Regions from separate parts of the Ruegeria sp. BE1 genome, predicted to be linked through region 3. Evidence: riboswitches for the same ligand, from Rfam matches in the RefSeq annotation. Region 3 holds a riboswitch; each other region holds the start of a gene.
The links. A riboswitch is a leader RNA that binds a small molecule or an ion and turns the genes downstream of it on or off. The one in region 3 is predicted to bind cobalamin.
Positions count from the first base shown of each region.

Region 1: another riboswitch for cobalamin. It lies ahead of ACR0J5_RS15920 (metal ABC transporter ATP-binding protein); the one in region 3 lies ahead of ACR0J5_RS08275 (DUF1636 family protein).
Region 2: another riboswitch for cobalamin. It lies ahead of ACR0J5_RS12580 (hypothetical protein); the one in region 3 lies ahead of ACR0J5_RS08275 (DUF1636 family protein).

Region 1 is NZ_JBQFTY010000005.1:220,159-225,854, forward strand. Features, by position in the region: gene fdhD (formate dehydrogenase accessory sulfurtransferase FdhD) at 1-726, shown strand, start outside; gene ACR0J5_RS15905 (hypothetical protein) at 736-1,092, shown strand; gene ACR0J5_RS15910 (metal ABC transporter solute-binding protein, Zn/Mn family) at 1,159-2,055, opposite strand; gene ACR0J5_RS15915 (metal ABC transporter permease) at 2,052-2,954, opposite strand; gene ACR0J5_RS15920 (metal ABC transporter ATP-binding protein) at 2,947-3,705, opposite strand; cobalamin riboswitch at 4,033-4,242, opposite strand; cobalamin riboswitch at 4,369-4,561, shown strand; gene nrdH (glutaredoxin-like protein NrdH) at 4,641-4,862, shown strand; gene nrdI (class Ib ribonucleoside-diphosphate reductase assembly flavoprotein NrdI) at 4,878-5,291, shown strand; gene nrdE (class 1b ribonucleoside-diphosphate reductase subunit alpha) at 5,273-5,696, shown strand, end outside.
Region 2 is NZ_JBQFTY010000003.1:485,439-491,134, reverse strand. Features, by position in the region: gene nudC (NAD(+) diphosphatase) at 1-531, opposite strand, end outside; gene ACR0J5_RS12595 (bifunctional 2',3'-cyclic-nucleotide 2'-phosphodiesterase/3'-nucleotidase) at 707-2,587, shown strand; RNA gene ffs (signal recognition particle sRNA small type) at 2,627-2,725, shown strand; gene ACR0J5_RS12585 (alpha/beta hydrolase family protein) at 2,752-3,609, opposite strand; cobalamin riboswitch at 3,750-3,971, shown strand; gene ACR0J5_RS12580 (hypothetical protein) at 4,052-4,459, shown strand; gene ACR0J5_RS12575 (dual specificity protein phosphatase family protein) at 4,461-5,033, opposite strand; gene ACR0J5_RS12570 (DNA polymerase III subunit gamma/tau) at 5,101-5,696, shown strand, end outside.
Region 3 is NZ_JBQFTY010000002.1:405,700-411,395, forward strand. Features, by position in the region: gene ACR0J5_RS08270 (NAD(P)-dependent oxidoreductase) at 1-889, opposite strand, end outside; cobalamin riboswitch at 1,034-1,241, shown strand; gene ACR0J5_RS08275 (DUF1636 family protein) at 1,325-1,714, shown strand; gene cobW (cobalamin biosynthesis protein CobW) at 1,711-2,766, shown strand; gene cobN (cobaltochelatase subunit CobN) at 2,770-5,696, shown strand, end outside.

The DNA of each region.
Region 1 (5,696 bases), on a different contig from region 3:
GGCTCTACCGCAGCCGTGATGATGGCCTCACCCGCCGATATTGAGGATTTCGCCCTCGGCTTTGCCATGACCGAGGGCTTTGTCACCGGCCCCGATGACATTGAAGAGTATGAGCAGATCGCGCATAAATCCGGGCTGGAAGCGCGATTTTGGCTCAAGCCGCACGCCTCTGAGACCGTCGCTGCCCGGCGGCGCGCGATGATGGGGCCTGTTGGATGCGGGTTGTGCGGTATCGACAGCCTGGAACAAGCGACCCGCGCAGTTGCCGCTGTCCCGCCGACCTCGTTGCGCATCAGCGCAAACGAGGCAGCAGACGCCCCCGAAGGGCTGCGCGCCCATCAACATCTGCACGACCTGACACGGTCTGCCCATGCCGCCGGGTTTTTGGTGCCCGGTCAGGGCATCGTCATAGCCCGCGAAGATGTGGGGCGTCACAATGCGCTGGACAAACTGCTGGGGGCTTTGATCCGTCACGGTATTGATCCGGCCAAAGGGGCGGTGGTTCTGACCTCACGTGTATCGCTTGAGCTGGTTCAAAAAACCGCCGCGCTGGGATGTCCGATCCTGATTGCCGTATCTTCGCCGACCGCGCTGGCGGTCGAGCTGTCGGATCAGGCTGGGATCACCCTTGTTTCGAATGCCAGGCGATCCGAATGCGCGGTGTTCACCCATCCGCATCGCATCCTGCCGGCAACACATGGACCCGCACCCATTGATTTGACGTGAGAGCTGAGCATGCTGAAAACCGCCCTTATCATTCTGACCCTCAGCGCCAGTGGCCAGACCCATTTTGCCCTTATGGAAACGGACACGGCACAGGACTGCCACGCCGCTGCTGAAACGATCAGTGCGATCTTACAGGACACAGATATCCGGATCACTGCCATGCGCTGTGGCCAGACCGCACTGACCCTGACAGGCTTCGAACATGGTCACGCCGAGGAAGATATGCGCTGGCTTTACCGCGTGACGATCCATGGCGACGCGCTGAATGACGGGTTTACGGCCGAGCTTATGACCGATGGAACATGCAATGCGATTGAGCGGCAGACCTATTGCGCGATCTCTGCGCAGCACCCAGTGACGCAATAAGCATCCAAGACCCCACAGGGGAAACAACGGGGCGGCATGGTTGGCCGCCCCGATTTCGTTCAGAACTTAGCTCGCAGGTGTGCTCAGCGCGTCCAGCAGCGTGCCCAGATTGTGCTGGAACATCGCCAGATAGCTGGTCGCCGGGCCACCACGCTCGGACAGCGCATCCGAGAACAAGCGCCCCCCGATCTCGATACCCGTTTCGTCTGAGATCTGCTGAACCAGCGCAGGGCTGGTGATGTTTTCAACGAACAACGCCGCCACGCCTTCGCCCTTCAGCTGGTCGATCAGTACCGCCAGTTCCTGGGCCGAGGGCTCGGCCTCGGTGTCGATACCAACGGGCGCCAGGAAGGTCAGGCCGTAGGCATCCGCCAGATAGCCGAACGCGTCATGCGCGGTGACAACTGTGCGGCGATCTGCCGGCAGATCGGCCAGTTTGGTTTTGGTCTCGGCGTCCAGAGCTTCAAGCTGCGCAATGTAAGCATCCGCGTTGGCGGTGATCTCATCAGCGTGTTCGGGCATGGCCGCTTTCATCGCATCCGCCACGTTGGTCACGTAGATCACGCCATTGGTCAACGCGTTCCAGGCATGGGGATCGATTTCGCCGTCCACCTTCACAGGAGTGATACCATCGGTGGCGACATGCACGGTGGCCTCGGTCCCGGATTCCGAGATCAGCGTGTCGGACCAGGTTTCAAATCCCAAACCGTTGACAAAGATGATGTCCGCCTGGGCGACGGCCTTGGCGTCGGCAACCGACGGCTGATAGACATGCGCGTCGGCATCGGGGCCAACGATGGTTGTCACCGTGGCCAGATCGCCTACGACCTCTTCGACCATATCGCCCAGAATTGAAAAGCTGGCGACGATCTGGATGTCTTCGTCAGCAGCTGCAGCCGGAAATGCGGCCAGAGCAAAGGACGCCGAGGCAATACCGGCGTAGAGGGATTTAATAAGAGTCATTTTGCTCTCTCTTCCTGTTGAATTTGCGCAAGGGGGACGCTCTTTGAAACGGACGATTTGCGCAGCCGTCCGCCAAACCCAAGGGGGCCGAAAATGGCCGAGATCAGAAAGAACACACCCGCCACCAGCACAATGGCCGGGCCCGAGGGCGTGTTTGGAAACAGGTAGGACAGGCTAAGCCCGATCCAGCAGCTGGACAGGGCAAAGACAAAGCCCAAAACCAGCTGCGCCGTGATTGTGCTGGCCCAATAGCGCGCCGCCGTTGCAGGCAGGATCATCAGACCGACAGCCATCAACGTACCCAGCGTCTTGAACGCGGCCAGCAGGTTCAAAACCAGCAGCAGCATGAAACCTTGATCCACCAGCCACGGCCAGCGTGTTTGGGTTTCGAAATAGACCGGGTCGCATGTGCTCACGATCAGCGGGCGCAGAAGAAAGGCAAACGCCACCAGCGTTACAGTCGCAACCCCGCCCACCAGCAACATCGAGGCATCGTCAATCCCAAGGATCGAGCCGAAGAGAAAGCTTTTCAGCGGCACCGCAGACCCGGCCGCCGACAAGATAAAGATCCCCACCGCCAACGCGATCAGATAGAGAGATGCAAGGCTGGCATCGCTGCGCAGGATGGTTCTGCGCGCCAGAAACGCGGTCAGAATGGCAACGCCTACGCCCGCAATCAGCCCACCGACCAATAGCGACATGACCGACAGGCCCGCCGTGACAAAGCCGATAACGATGCCGGGCGTAATCGCATGGGCCATCGCCTCACCCGCCAGCGACAAGCGGCGCAGAACAAGGAACGCCCCCACCGGCGCGACCGAGGCCGACAGAACCGTTGTCGCCACAAAAGCGCGGCGCATGAACGCAAAGCTCCACATTTCGGCGAAAAGATCAAACATATGCGCTCTCCGATGCGGGGGAGTTGTTGCGGAACATCCATGAGGCCTGGCTTTCCGACATATAGCCCTGTGCAACCAGCCGATGTGGGGTCAGCACTTCATTGACCGACCCGTGCGTTGCCTCTTGTCCGCCCAGCAACAGGGCATGGCTGCAATGATCCAGAACCGAGGACAGATCATGCACGACCAACACCACTGCACGGCCTTCGTCGCGCCAACGGCGGATGATCTTCAAAAGATGCTCCTCGGTGGATTGGTCGACGGCGGCAAAGGGTTCGTCCAGCAGGATCAACGGGGCGTCCTGCATGATGACCCGCGCAAACAGCGCTCGCTGCAATTGGCCACCCGACAGCATATGCAGGGGGCGGTCCGCGATATCGAGAACACCGGCCTCATCCAAGGCGGCGGTCATCCGATCCCGCGCCGCGCTGTCCAGTCCGGACCGAAATCCAAACCCGCGCCACGCACCCATCGCGGCCAGATCCCGCACGCGTATGGGAAACCGCCGGTCGAATTCGGTCATCTGCGCCAGATAGCCAATTTCGCGCGGGCGTCCCTGCGGCCAGTGCAGACTGCCGGAAAGAGGGTCCATCAGGCCCAGCATCATTTTGACAAACGTACTCTTGCCAGAGCCATTGGCGCCCAGCACCGCAAGGGTGGTTCCGGCCTCAATATCCATCGAGAGGCGGCGAAACAGCGTCAGATCACTATATCCAAGCGTCAGGTCGCGCAGTTGCAGAACAGTTGTCATCAGATCACCGCGTAGATCGATAGCCACAACAGCGCCGACAGTGCCAATGCACCCGCAACCTGCGCTATCACACTATATTCAGTCAGGCACCGGCCCCACTTGGTCATGGCGCGCCTGATCATTGATGCGCACTCCAAGCAACGGCGCGCATAGGAAGGTCCACAGGAAAGGCGTCTACCCCGTGTGTCCCACCATATGGGACAGGAGATTTTTGTACTGACATAGGCCTCGGCTCCTCCGATTGGTCGGGGGGCAAGCAAGGACACGTCTTTTTACGGCATGGACCGTTTGAAACACTGTCTACTCCCTCTGGGACACCCCGCCCAGCTACGTTAAAATCGGATGGCAGGTCTCCTGACTTGCGGGTCAACGCTGTCCCGATCCTTCCCAGGCTTTGGCCCAGTGGACGATCTCGGGTCGCTTACCGCCTACAGTTGCGGGGGCAGTTACGGATTTGGCATGAAAAGCGCCGCACCGTATTCCCTTTTATCCCGTCCCGCAGATCGCGGTCAGGGAACCATCACGGCGACAAAACACAAACGGGGTTGATTCGACAAGAGATCACACTAGGACTTCACCATTTTGTGGCTGGGGCACGTTTTGTGCGAAAAAGAAATTTATCGGACCTTCACCCTATATATTGACAAGAAGTGGCAACCAAACTCTATATACAGTTGCTTCGGTTCTTTCGATTCCTGTCGAAAGCTAAGAGGGAAACCGGTGAAAAACCGGCGCTGCCCCCGCAACTGTAAGCGGATCGTTCGGCTGGACACGCCACTGAAAGCGTGCTTTTGGGAAGGCCAGTCCGAACCACGATCCGCAAGCCAGGAGACCTGCCGGGCGCAAATGATAACCACGAACGGAGGGTTCGGGGGCGTGTTCTGGGGCATTTTCCCCGCAGCGTCCTCGACTTTGATTAAAGGACAGAGGACGACATGAGCATTACCGTATATTCCAAACCCGCCTGCGTACAATGCACCGCAACCACCCGCGCGCTGGATGCAAAGGGCGTCGCCTATGATGTGGTCGATCTGACTCAGGACGATAGCGCCATGACCCACGTGACCGAGCTGGGCTATCGTCAGGCCCCCGTTGTGGTCGCTGGCAGCGCACATTGGTCGGGCTTTCGCCCCGACATGATCGCCCAGCTGGCCTGATCCATGACCGCGCCGATCCCGGCGCTGGTCTATTTCTCATCGAAATCCGGAAACACCCACCGCTTTGTGACGCGGCTGGGGCTGACCTCTTTCCGCATTCCGACCGGGATGGACCCGCTGCCTGACCCCAAAGGCCCCTATGTTCTGATCTGCCCGACCTATGCCGATGGCGAGGGGCGCGGGGCGGTTCCGAAACAGGTGATCCGGTTTCTGAACGACCCGGCCCGCCGCGCCGGGATCATCGGGGTGATCGGCGCTGGAAATCGCAACTTTGGTGCGACCTACGCCATGTCCGGTCGCATCATCGCCCAGAAATGCAACGTTCCGCTGCTCTATTCCTTCGAGCTGGCCGGCACTGACACCGACATCGCCCGCGTCCGCGCCGGGCTTGAAAAACTAGGGAGACACCAATGCTCGACAGCAGCGTAAATGAGCAGGACTATCACGCGCTGAACGCGATGCTGAACCTTTACGATGGTGAGGGGAAGATCAGGTTCGACGCAGACCGCATGGCCGCGCGGCAGTATTTCCTGCAGCATGTGAACCAGAACACCGTGTTCTTCCACTCGCTGGATGAAAAGCTGGGCTATCTGGTGTCCGAAGGCTATTACGAAGCGGCCGTTCTGGACCAGTATTCCAAGAACTTCATGCGTCAGATCTGGGATTCGGCCTATGCCAAGAAATTCCGGTTTCCGACCTTTCTGGGCGCGTTCAAGTATTACACCTCGTACACTCTGAAAACCCGCGACGGGCAACGGTATCTTGAGCGGTACGAAGACCGCGTTGTGATGACCGCACTGGCACTGGCGCGCGGGGATGAGGCGCTGGCCCTGT
Region 2 (5,696 bases), on a different contig from region 3:
AGTCCGCTGCCACCCGGCTTGCGTGATCTCGCTGGCGTCACCACAGCGGGCGCAGAACCGGTGGGTTTCGTGCCACCCGATCACGGCCTTGGCCGTCGCTGCCAGCTCTGCATCACGGGGGGACAGGCGGGTCATGATCCGGCGCAGTTCGGCAAACACATGGCCCTGCGGCAAATCCGGGTGCTGCTGCTCGGTTGAATCGACAAAGGCACCGACCTGAGACAGGTCCAGCCCCTGCGGCGACCATTTGGAGATGTCCATGGCAAATACCGGAGCTTCATCCGATATCCCAAGGAAAACCGGCGTTTCGATATGCCCGCCCGGCCCCTGACCAACCAGATCATGCGACATGGGGATCAGCGCCAGTTGATCCAGCCCATCGCCCAGAACCAACGGCTTACCCTTCCACAGCAGCAGACAGCTGGCCCTTGGATGGTCGCGCATCTGCGCCAGTTGCCCGGCATCCCCGCGGATATGCGCCGCCCGATTCAGGCCCGAGCCGCCAAACGTCACAAGTTCCGCGTGTTTCATAGATGTTCCTTTGGGTCGTCAGCACAGGGCTGCCACGGCTGAGCACAGGTTGCAATGGCAATTGCCGGCACCCTGAAACCCAAGGTCGTCAAATTAACGCAGGCACAGCTTACAAGTTGCATTGACTATACTTTTTAGAGAAAATGCTTAACATATAACTTCTAATAGTAGAAATTTGACGTACTCTCCCCATCCGCCCCGCCCTGAAATCAACATACGGATTTTAGGCACGTCCGATCTGCATATGAACCTGTGCGGTTTTGACTATTACACCGACACCCCGGACCCGTCTTTTGGATTTGCCCGGACTGCGAACCTGATCCGTACGGCCCGGGATGAGGCCGAAGCCAGCGGCGCGCATGTCGTCCTGCTGGATAACGGAGATTCGCTGCAGGGCGCGCCCATCGGGGAGTGGTCTGCCGATCCCGAAAACGGCCCGCACATCTTTATGCAGGCCCTGAACCTGCTGGGATTTGACGCCATTGGGTTGGGCAATCACGATTTCGGCTTTGGTCTTGAGGTTCTGGACCGGATTCTGACCGACGCGCCCTGCCCTGTGCTGTGCAGCAACGCGCATCGGCTGGGCGCGCCTCAGACTTGGCAGAGCCACGCGATCCTGACCCGCAAAACCGAAATTGACGGGCAGCAGAGCGAAATTAAAATCGGTCTCTTCTCGGTCCTGCCGCCGCAAACCGCCAAATGGGAAGCCCACAAGCTGCAAGGCCGTGTCGCCCTGGACGATATTCTGACCTGCGCCCGGAACAAGGTGGCAGAGCTACGCGCTGACGGGTGCGACCTTGTTATCGCGCTGGCGCATACAGGGCTGGGGCCTTCTGATCCTGAACCCGATCTGGAAAACGCTGTTATCCCGTTAGCCGCCATTGACGGCATCGACGCGATCATCGCCGGGCATGCCCACCTGACTCTGCCGGGGCCGTCCTATGAGGGGTGGCAGCATGTAGATGCTGTGCGCGGTTGTGTTCACGGCAAGCCCGTGGTCATGCCGGGATCGGCCGGGTCTTACCTTGGGGTGATCGACCTGACTGTTCAGCAAACCGCAGACGGGCGCTGGGTGGTTGCCAGCCACCGGTCTGAGCTGCGATCGGTGTGCCCATTGAGCCCTTCTACCGACGATCCCGCAACCGAAGACCCTGACCTGATTTACCTGTTCGAGCAGGCACATACCGAAACCCGCCGCAAAGCAGCGCAGGCGGTGGGGCATACCGAGCAACACTTGCACAGCTATTTCAGTTTCTGCTCCGAAGACAGGGGTCTAGCGCTGGCCGCAGCCGCACAGGCCGCGGGTCTACGGCCTTATCTGCAGGGCACGGCCTATGCGCAGTTGCCGCTGATCTCGGCCATCGCCCCGTCTAAATTCGGTGGACGGGCCGGGCCCCGGTTCTTTACCGACGTGCCGGCGGGCGAGATTTGCCTGCGCCACGTCAAGGACCTGTATGTCTTTCCCAATGAGCTACAGGCGCTGATCCTTGATGGCGCTCAGCTCGGCGACTGGTTGGAAATGTCGGCCAGTGTGTTCAATCAGATCATACCCGGGCAGGAAACCAACTTGGTAGACCCCGGCCGCGTGGGCCATAACTTTGATATTCTTCATGGGCTCAGCTGCCAGATTGACCTGACGCAGCCCGCCCGGTTTGATCCGTCAGGGCAAACCATCCATCCCCAGGCCTCCCGGGTTCGGAACATCCTGTTTCAGGGCAACCCGCTGCGCCCTGATCAGCGTTTTGTGGTTGCTCTGAACAATTACAGAGCCAATGGCGGTGGTCACTTCCCGCATTTGGAGCGGGCAGAACGAATCCCCCTTCCGATCCTGTCAGTGCAGGAGGTCTTACAGGCCTATATCGCAGGCAACCTGCCACAGGACCCTTTGCACCATGTATCCCGGCCGTTTCGGTTTGCTCCGATACCCGGCGGCGCCACCGCACTGATCCGAACCGGCTCGAAAGCGACGCAACATATCTCAGAACTGGATGCTTATCGTCCGCAGGTGCTGGGCGAAGACGCCGAGGGTTTTTTACAAATCCGATTGGCCCTGTGACGGGTTGCGTTCCACCGGTTCCTTACTTATATCAAGCCCTGAGAGGTTGGCGCGGGCGAGCGCCTCGCCAACCTGGTCAGGTCCGGAAGGAAGCAGCCACAACGAGCCCCGCTTGGGTCGATGTCCAACCTCTCACTTCATCCCCACAAGAAGAATAATACGCGCTATGCGATCAGCTTTGGCCAGACGGCTGCGCTGCGTCGGGCGAACGCGCCGATATGGCCCACTTTGGTCAGACCGAAATCCCCCGGTGACAAGAGATGGCGGCGCGCGTGCGGTCCGTACAGATCGGCCAGCCGCCACACCGCGTTCGGCGGCACGACATCATCGTCGTCAAACGTGTACAAATCCACCGGGGTTCTCGATTGCGCCCACCCCGCGTCGGGCAGGGTCTGGCCGATCTCGGGCAGGTAATTGCGGGGCGCCGTGCACCAGCGGCGCCATTGCCAATAGACGCTGGCAGGCAAATCAGCGCCAAAGCCCAAGGCTTTGCCCGGCAGATAGCCGAGCGCTTTTACTGCAAGCGGCGCATGACCGTACCAGAACAACAAAGCCAGCGCCCGGTAAGGCCAAGGATGGTCAGACACTGTCACAGGCCCGGAGCAGACACATATCATACGGTCGATCAGATCAATATCCGGCTGAACAGGCCCCAACATACCACCGACGGAATGACCGATGCTCCACTGCTGAGCCTCGGGAAACCGTCTCCGCATCTCGGTTCGCGCCGCAGGCATATCGATCAAAGCCCAATCCGCCATTGTGACCGTGGATGCCTTTAACGGCCCCTTCAGCGAATGGCCAAAATCGCTGTAGTCATAGGTCATGCAAGCCATGCCCTGTTCGGCCGCCAACCACCGGGCAAAGTGCTGGTAATAGTCGCGCGGCACACCTGTCGCACCGTGAATCACAACGGCAACTTCAGGATCAGCCACCGGCGCATAAAGACGCGCGGACAGCGTGCCTGTGCCCGAGGGGAATTCGAAGTCCTGCGTCGATACAGTCTGCGCGGTGTCCAGCATGGCGCGGCTCCCGATTCTGAACCAGACGGTTCACTTTTCTATACCGGCCCGATTTCCCGACCCAAGTCAACAGGGGCGCAACATGACCATGCGTCCACCTCGTCGCGTCAATTGCGCGCTTGACTCGGGTCACCTGCACCCGCTAGCGATTGCGCGATGGTTCTCGTCCCCGATCTTCGGGGCGGGATGAAAAGGGAACACGGTGCGGTTCTGATTGGCTATGCCGATATGAACCAAGGCCGCGACTGCCCCCGCAACTGTAAGCGGTGAGCAATGCCAAAATACCACTGGCCGAAAGGCTGGGAAGGTCGGCAACGCGATGACCCGCAAGTCAGGAGACCTGCCATCGAACACAACTGTAACTCGGGCGGGGTGTCCGGGCAGGTCGTCAGTTCGCTGTCACACCTGATCTTTGCCCCGCTCAATGCGCGGAGGGCGCAGTATGATCTGGAAGACAAAGACGCACGAATTCTCAGCCACCCTATGCCAGAAAACCGGCAAGACCTGCCCGGCCCTGGCGCAGATGGCCCGCGCCATCGTGCAAGCCATGGAAAGCGCAATACCGGCCACATCCGACGATTTCGAATTTGAAGGCAGCGCAGAGCTGGCCCATTGCCCGCAAGGATGTGCTGTTCGGTATCGGGCGAACAGAGACCAAATCCTCATGTTCGGCGGGGCCGAGGCTGACGCCCCCATCGACGCGCTGGAGGACTACGCAGAAATGCTGTTCGGGCCAGAGTTCACCACCCGCCCGGCTCAGATGTTGCCGACGCCTCCTTGCGCAATGCTGCAAGTGTCGAAACTGGCAACCGGGGCGGCGGTCCGGCCGGAACAGCGGGTGGCTCTCTAATCTATCCTTCCGGGGTGGCGCGATGGGCTTGCACCGCCCATTCCATCTGACCTTCGGTTTCGACCGCACAAGGGCGAACCGCGCGCAGGCGCTTCAGCGCCGCGTCCGGCAACTCGCCCAGTTCGACCATCAGGCGTAGCACGACCATTCCCGAGCGTCCGCACCCGCCCCGACAATGGACCAGCACCCGCCCCGCACCGGCCAATACCTCTTTCGCTGCGGTGCTGACCTCGGGCCAGACGGCCTGAATATCAGAGGGCGGCGTGCCAAAATCGGCAACCGGCAAATGCGCCCATTGGATACCCGCATCGCGAAGATCATCCCCAAGGCGAGAGGCGCCTGCCTGCTGCATCTCCGCACCAGTGGTCATCGAAATCACCAGCTGCGGCTGCCATTCCCGCAGGACCGAGAAATCCCGCACGTAGCCCCCCGCCCGACCCGGCAGAGGCGACAGGGCAAGCAGCCCGTTTCCCACGTTCACTGCATGAATCGCAAAATGACTCATCTGCGCGCCCCTTTTTTCAGATGCGCTTCTACGATGCGCAAAGCGCGATGCAAACCGAATTTCACCCATTGCGGCGGTGGACGCGGGCGGCGGGGGTCTCTACGCTGCATCGGAACCCGAATCCGACAGAGCCCCCATGACCGACACGCCCAGCCCCGCCTATCAGGTTCTTGCCCGCAAATACCGCCCGGAAACCTTTGCCGATCTGGTCGGTCAGGACGCCATGGTGCGCACCCTGAAAAACGCGTTCGAGGCGGATCGGATCGCGCAAGCCTTCATCATGACCGGCATTCGCGGCACCGGCAAAACCACGACGGCCCGGATCATTGCCAAGGGCATGAACTGCATCGGACCCGATGGTACTGGTGGCCCAACGACCGAGCCTTGCGGCCAGTGTGAACACTGCACCGCCATAATGGAAGGCCGCCATGTCGACGTGATGGAGATGGACGCCGCCAGCCGTACCGGCGTGAATGACATCCGCGAGATCATCGACAGTGTCCGTTACCGCGCGGCCAGCGCCCGCTACAAGATTTACATCATCGATGAGGTCCACATGCTGTCGACCAGCGCCTTCAACGCGCTGCTCAAGACGCTTGAGGAACCGCCCGAGCATGTAAAGTTCATCTTTGCCACCACCGAGATTCGCAAAGTGCCGGTGACGGTCCTGTCCCGCTGTCAGCGCTTTGACCTGCGGCGGATCGAGCCCGAGGACATGATCGGCCTTCTGAA
Region 3 (5,696 bases):
CAGTCGGAAAACCCGGCGCGGTGATGTTCAGACCTGTGGCCTCTTCCAGCCGCTTGATGATATTGGGCGACAATTCGCGCGGGCCAAAGCGGGCAATCCCGTCGTCAAAGATACGGATCATCGCCGGGTTGATCTCAAGCGGGACCCCGGCCCGGTCGGCGACGTCCTGAAACAGGCCGATATCCTTTTTCACAAGGTCCATCGTGAACGAAATATCGCGTGAGCCGTTCAGGATGACCTGGCTTTCGGTCTCATGCACAAAGGACGTGCCAGACGAGATCTTGATGGCCTCGTAGGTCGTGTTCAGGTCCATACCCGCAGCTTTGGCCGTCACCAGCGCCTCGCAGCATGTGATCAGGTTGGCCGTGGCCAGATAGTTGGTCATCACTTTCAGAACCGAGGCCGTGCCCAAATCGCCGGTATGCAGCACCCGGCGGCCCATCGTGGTCAGGAACGGCAGGATGCGCTCAAAGGTATCGCGGTCACAGCCTGCGAAAATCGAGATATTACCCGTCGCCGCCCGGTGGCATCCGCCTGACACAGGGCAATCGACAGCCGCACCACCGGCCTTGATGACCATGGCGCCAAGGCGCTTGACCTCGGCCTCGTCGGTGGTGGACATCTCCATCCAGATTTTGCCCGGACGGACCTCGGGCAGCATCTCTTGCATCACGGCGTCTGACGCGGTCGGGGAAGGCAGGCACGTGATCACCGCCTCGCAATCGCGCATCAGCTGGGCCGGTCCCTCGGCCGCTATGGCCCCTTTTGCCACAAACGCTGCGACCAAATCCGGATTGAGATCGTGAACCGTCAGATCAATCCCGTTGCGCAACAGCGAACCTGACAGCTTGCCGCCGACATTGCCCAGCCCGATAAACCCTACCTTCATGCGACACGCCCTCCCGCTTGTGTTCTGGTTCCATGCCAGCACGTTGGCAACCGGGGATCATGCCGCCCAGCGACGCAGACAGGTCGCTTTTTACCCGCCCTGCCGCGGATCGGCGCGACTCGCTTGACAAGCGGGCCAACACTGCCGCATGTCGCTGTCGTTGGTGTCTGCATGTGCAGATGAAAAGGGAATGCGTCAGCGGGTCATCCGTCAAACGCAGCCGCCCCCGCGACCGTGACCGGAGAGGGTGCCCAAAGCCACTGGCCCAATAGGACCGGGAAGGCGGGACATCTGCCAGAGTGATCCTCTGACATCCGCAAGCCGGGAGACCTGCCAGCGCCCGAACTAGAAACCGGACGGGGTGATCCGGTGTCGGGTCCATGTACCGACGTGGCCCGCATGAAACCCCGTCCCCCGCGAAGAGGATTTGGGGGGATGAGAGACGTGACCGAAAGCGCGCCAGTCGAACTGCTGGTCTGCACCACCTGTCGCCGTGGCCTGCCGGTTGAGGATGACGCCCAACGGCCCGGCACCTTGTTGCACAAGGCGCTGGCAGAGGCCGAGTTGCCCGAGGGGATCGAGCTGAAACCGGTCGAGTGCCTGTCGAACTGCGATCAGGGGTGTTCAATCGTGCTGCGCGGTGGCCCTGCGCGCTGGACCTTTGTCTATGAGAACCTCAATGAAACCGACCATGTCGAGACCATCATCGAAGGCGTGACCAAATATCTCGCGACCGAGGACGGTCTGGTCAAATGGCGCGAACGCCCTGAACATTTCCGCAAAAACTGTGCGGCCCGCATTCCCCCGATTGGAGCCCTGAAATGAGCACTCTTGAAAAACTTCCCGTCACTGTGATCACCGGCTTTTTGGGCTCGGGCAAAACCACCTTGGTGCGTCACCTGATGCAGAACCCGCAGGGCAAACGTCTGGCCGTTGTGGTCAACGAGTTTGGCGATGTGGGTGTGGATGGCGACACCCTGAAATCCTGCGCCATCCCGGATTGCCCGGCCGAGAACATCATGGAACTGGCAAATGGCTGCATCTGCTGCACCGTGGCCGATGATTTCATCCCCACGATTGAGGCGCTTATGGCGTTGGAGCCGCGCCCGGATCACATCCTGATCGAAACCTCTGGCCTCGCCCTGCCCAAGCCGTTGCTGAAGGCGTTCGACTGGCCCGATATCCGCTCGAAGATCACTGTGGATGGCGTGATCGCGCTGGCCGATGCCGAGGCCGTCGCCGCCGGTCGGTTTGCGCCCAATGTCGAGGCGGTGGATGCCCAGCGTCTGGCCGATGACTCGATTGATCACGAAACACCCCTGTCCGAGGTGTTCGAAGATCAGATTTCCTGCGCCGACATCATCCTGCTGACCAAGCCTGATCTGGCTGGCCCCGAAGGCGTGGCCAAAGCCAAAGAGATCATCGCAGCCGAGGCTCCGCGCCCCCTGCCTGTCGTCGAGGTCGCCGAAGGCGCTGTGGATGTGCGCGTCGTGTTGGGTCTGGAGGCCGCGGCAGAGGATGACATGGACGCGCGTCCGTCGCATCATGACGGCCACCACGATCACGAACATGACGATTTCGAAAGCATCATTGTCGAGCTGCCGGAACAGACCGATCCTGCCGATCTGGTGGCGAAAATCGAACGCCTGGCAAATGAGAAGAACATCCTACGCGTCAAAGGTTATGCCGCCGTACAGGGCAAACCGATGCGTCTGCTGGTGCAGGCCGTGGGTGCGCGCGTCCGTCACCAATATGACCGCCCGTGGGAACCCGGCGAAGAGCGTCGCTCGCGTCTGGTCGTCATTGCCGAGCATGACGACATCAAAGAGGCTGAAATCCGCGATATCCTCGTGGGCGTGACCGAGGCCGCCGAGTAAGCCATGCACGTCGTCTTTCGCGAAAGCCACGGGTTAGAGGAAACCGAAACCCCAACCGATCTGGGCCAGAGCCCTGCGGATTTGGTGGTGCTGTCCTTTTCGGACAGCGACCTTGGCGCTTTTGCGGCGGGCTGGCATCGCGGTGGCGGGCCCGAAGGGCGCATGCCGACAATGCGGCTGGCCAATCTGACGGCGCTGAAACATCCCCTGTCCGTTGACACCTATGTCGAACAGACGTTGGAGGGGGCAAAGGGCATCCTGATCCGTCTGATCGGCGGGGTGCCCTATTGGGCCTACGGGTTGCAGCAGGTTCTGGCGCTGGCGCAGGCCAAGGGATTGGCTCTGGCCGTCCTGCCCGCCGATGGGCGCGAAGATACACGATTGGATGAGTTTTCCACCCTGCCCGTCTCAACCCTGCGCCGTCTGGCGCATCTGTGTGACACGGGTGGCGAAGTTGCAGCGCAGGCCGCGCTGGCGCAAATGGCATTGGCCGCCGGGCTTTATGCCGGGCCGGTGATGGGTGCGAAAACCATCCCCGAATGCGGTGCATGGTGCCCGGATCGCGGCGTGATTCCGATGGATGAAGCGTTCTCTGGCGATGCCAAACGCATCCTTGTGACCTTCTACCGCGCCTATCTGACATCCGCCGACACCGCGCCCGTTGCGGCTTTGATCCGCAGCCTGCGTGACCGTGGGTTCAATGCGGTTGGCATGTTCGCGCCATCGCTGAAAGCGCCGGCAGCTGCCGAGTGGCTGCGGGAAAACATCACCGCACTGAAACCATCGGCAATCATCAACGCCACGTCTTTTTCGGGCAAAGGCGCGTCGGGCACTTCGCCCCTTGATGCAGGCAATGTTCCTGTGTTTCAGGTCGCGCTGGCCACCTCGCGCCGCAAAGCCTGGGCCGAGGCCGAACGGGGTCTGTCGCCCGCCGACCTTGCCATGCACGTGGTGCTGCCCGAGGTGGACGGGCGTATTTCGGCGGGCATCGCTTCGTTCAAGGAACCGGGTAAGCGCGATCCGCATCTGGAGTATTCGCGCTTTGCCCACCGGGCTGAACCCGAACGGATCGAGGCGATTCTGGACCGGGTCACTGGCTGGCTGAACCTGTCAGATGCGCCCAAGGTGGATCAAATCCCTGCCCTGGTGCTGTCCACCTATCCCGGCAAAGACTGGCAAATGGCCCATGCCGTAGGTCTGGACGCACTGGCCTCTGCCGAGGCGATGCTGTCCGACTTGCAGGCCGAAGGCTATGACACCGCGCCCGCCGAACCGATTTCTGAGTCTCTGCTGGACGCGCGGCTTTCGTGGCCGCTGTCAGAATACCTGACCGCACTGGCCGAATTGCCCGAGAACTTGCAGTTGGATCTGCAAACTGTCTGGGGCAACCCCGAAGACGACCCGGCATTCTCGGACGGTGCGTTGCATTTCACTGCCCTGCGTCGCGGCAAAGCTCTGATCGCGCTGCAACCCGAGCGCGGCACGCCCGAGCTGCGCGATGACGACTATCACGATCTGTCCCGCACCCCGCGCCACAGCTATGTGGCCTTTTACCTGTGGCTGCGCAAAAGCCTCGGCGCAGATGCGCTGATCCATATCGGCGCGCATGGCACGCTGGAATGGTTGCCGGGTAAATCGGTCGCCCTGTCCGCTGATTGCTGGCCCGAAGTGCTGATCCGCGATCTGCCCGTCATCTATCCGTTTATCGTCAACGACCCCGGCGAAGCCGCGCAAGCCAAACGCCGGATCGGAGCTGTGACGCTGGGCCATATCCCGCCCGCGCTGAAGGAAAGCGGTACGCCCGACCGGATGGTGCGGTTGGAGTCACTTCTGGACGAATTCTCGAACGCCGACGGACTAGACCCCAAACGCCGCGACCGGCTGCAGGAAGACATCCGGGATGAGGCGCAGGCCATCGGGCTGGAAAGCGATCTGGGGCTGGATCAGGCCACCTGCACCGCCGAGGCGATCACCCGTATCGACCGCTTTGTCTGCGACATCAAGGAAAGCCAGTTCGGCGACGGGCTGCACATCTTTGGCCGGGTTCCGCAAGTCACCGGCAATTTCGACCCCGCGCCGTCGGCCCATGCCGAGCGCGAGGGCTTGCTGGCTGCGCTGGCAGGCAAACGGATTGAGGCCGGTCCGTCCGGTTCGCCTTATCGCGGGCGTTCGGACGTGCTGCCGACGGGGCGGAACCTCTATACCACGGACCCGCGCTCGGTCCCGACCCGCGCGGCATATACCCAAGGCGTGAAACTGGCCGAAGAATTGGTGCGGAGACATCTGCAAGAGGAAGGCGACTATCCCAAAGGGCTGATCGTCGACCTTTGGGGCTCGGCCACAATGCGCACGGCGGGTGAGGAATTCGCCATGGCGCTGCACTTGCTGGGCGTCAAACCGATCTGGGATAAAGGGTCCGAGCGGGTTTCAGGCATCGAGGTTCTGCCGATCACCGACCTCAGCCGCCCGCGACTGGACGTAACCCTACGGGTCTCAGGCCTGTTCCGCGACGTGTTTCCGACGCTCTCGGCGCTGTATGGTCAGGCGATCCGGGCATTGGCTACGCGGGATGAGGCCGCAGACTGGAACCCCTATGCCGGTCAGGAACCAGCAGCCCGTGTCTATGGCCCCGCCCCCGGCAGCTATGGCGTGAACATGACCCAATTGTCAGAGGTCTACACCGACGAGGCCCGCGCACAGGCGGGCGAAGCGTGGCTCAACGCCAGTTCCTTTGCGCTTGAGGGCGAGCATATCGCGCAGGACAAGGACGGGATCAAACAGCGCGTCGCCAACGCCGACAGCTTTGTCCACCTTCAGGACCTGACCGAAACCGATCTGCTGCTGGCCAATGACTATGCCACCCATGAGGCCGGGTTTGCCGCTGCCAAAAAGATCACTGGCGGCACCGCGCAGCTGTATCATCTGGACAA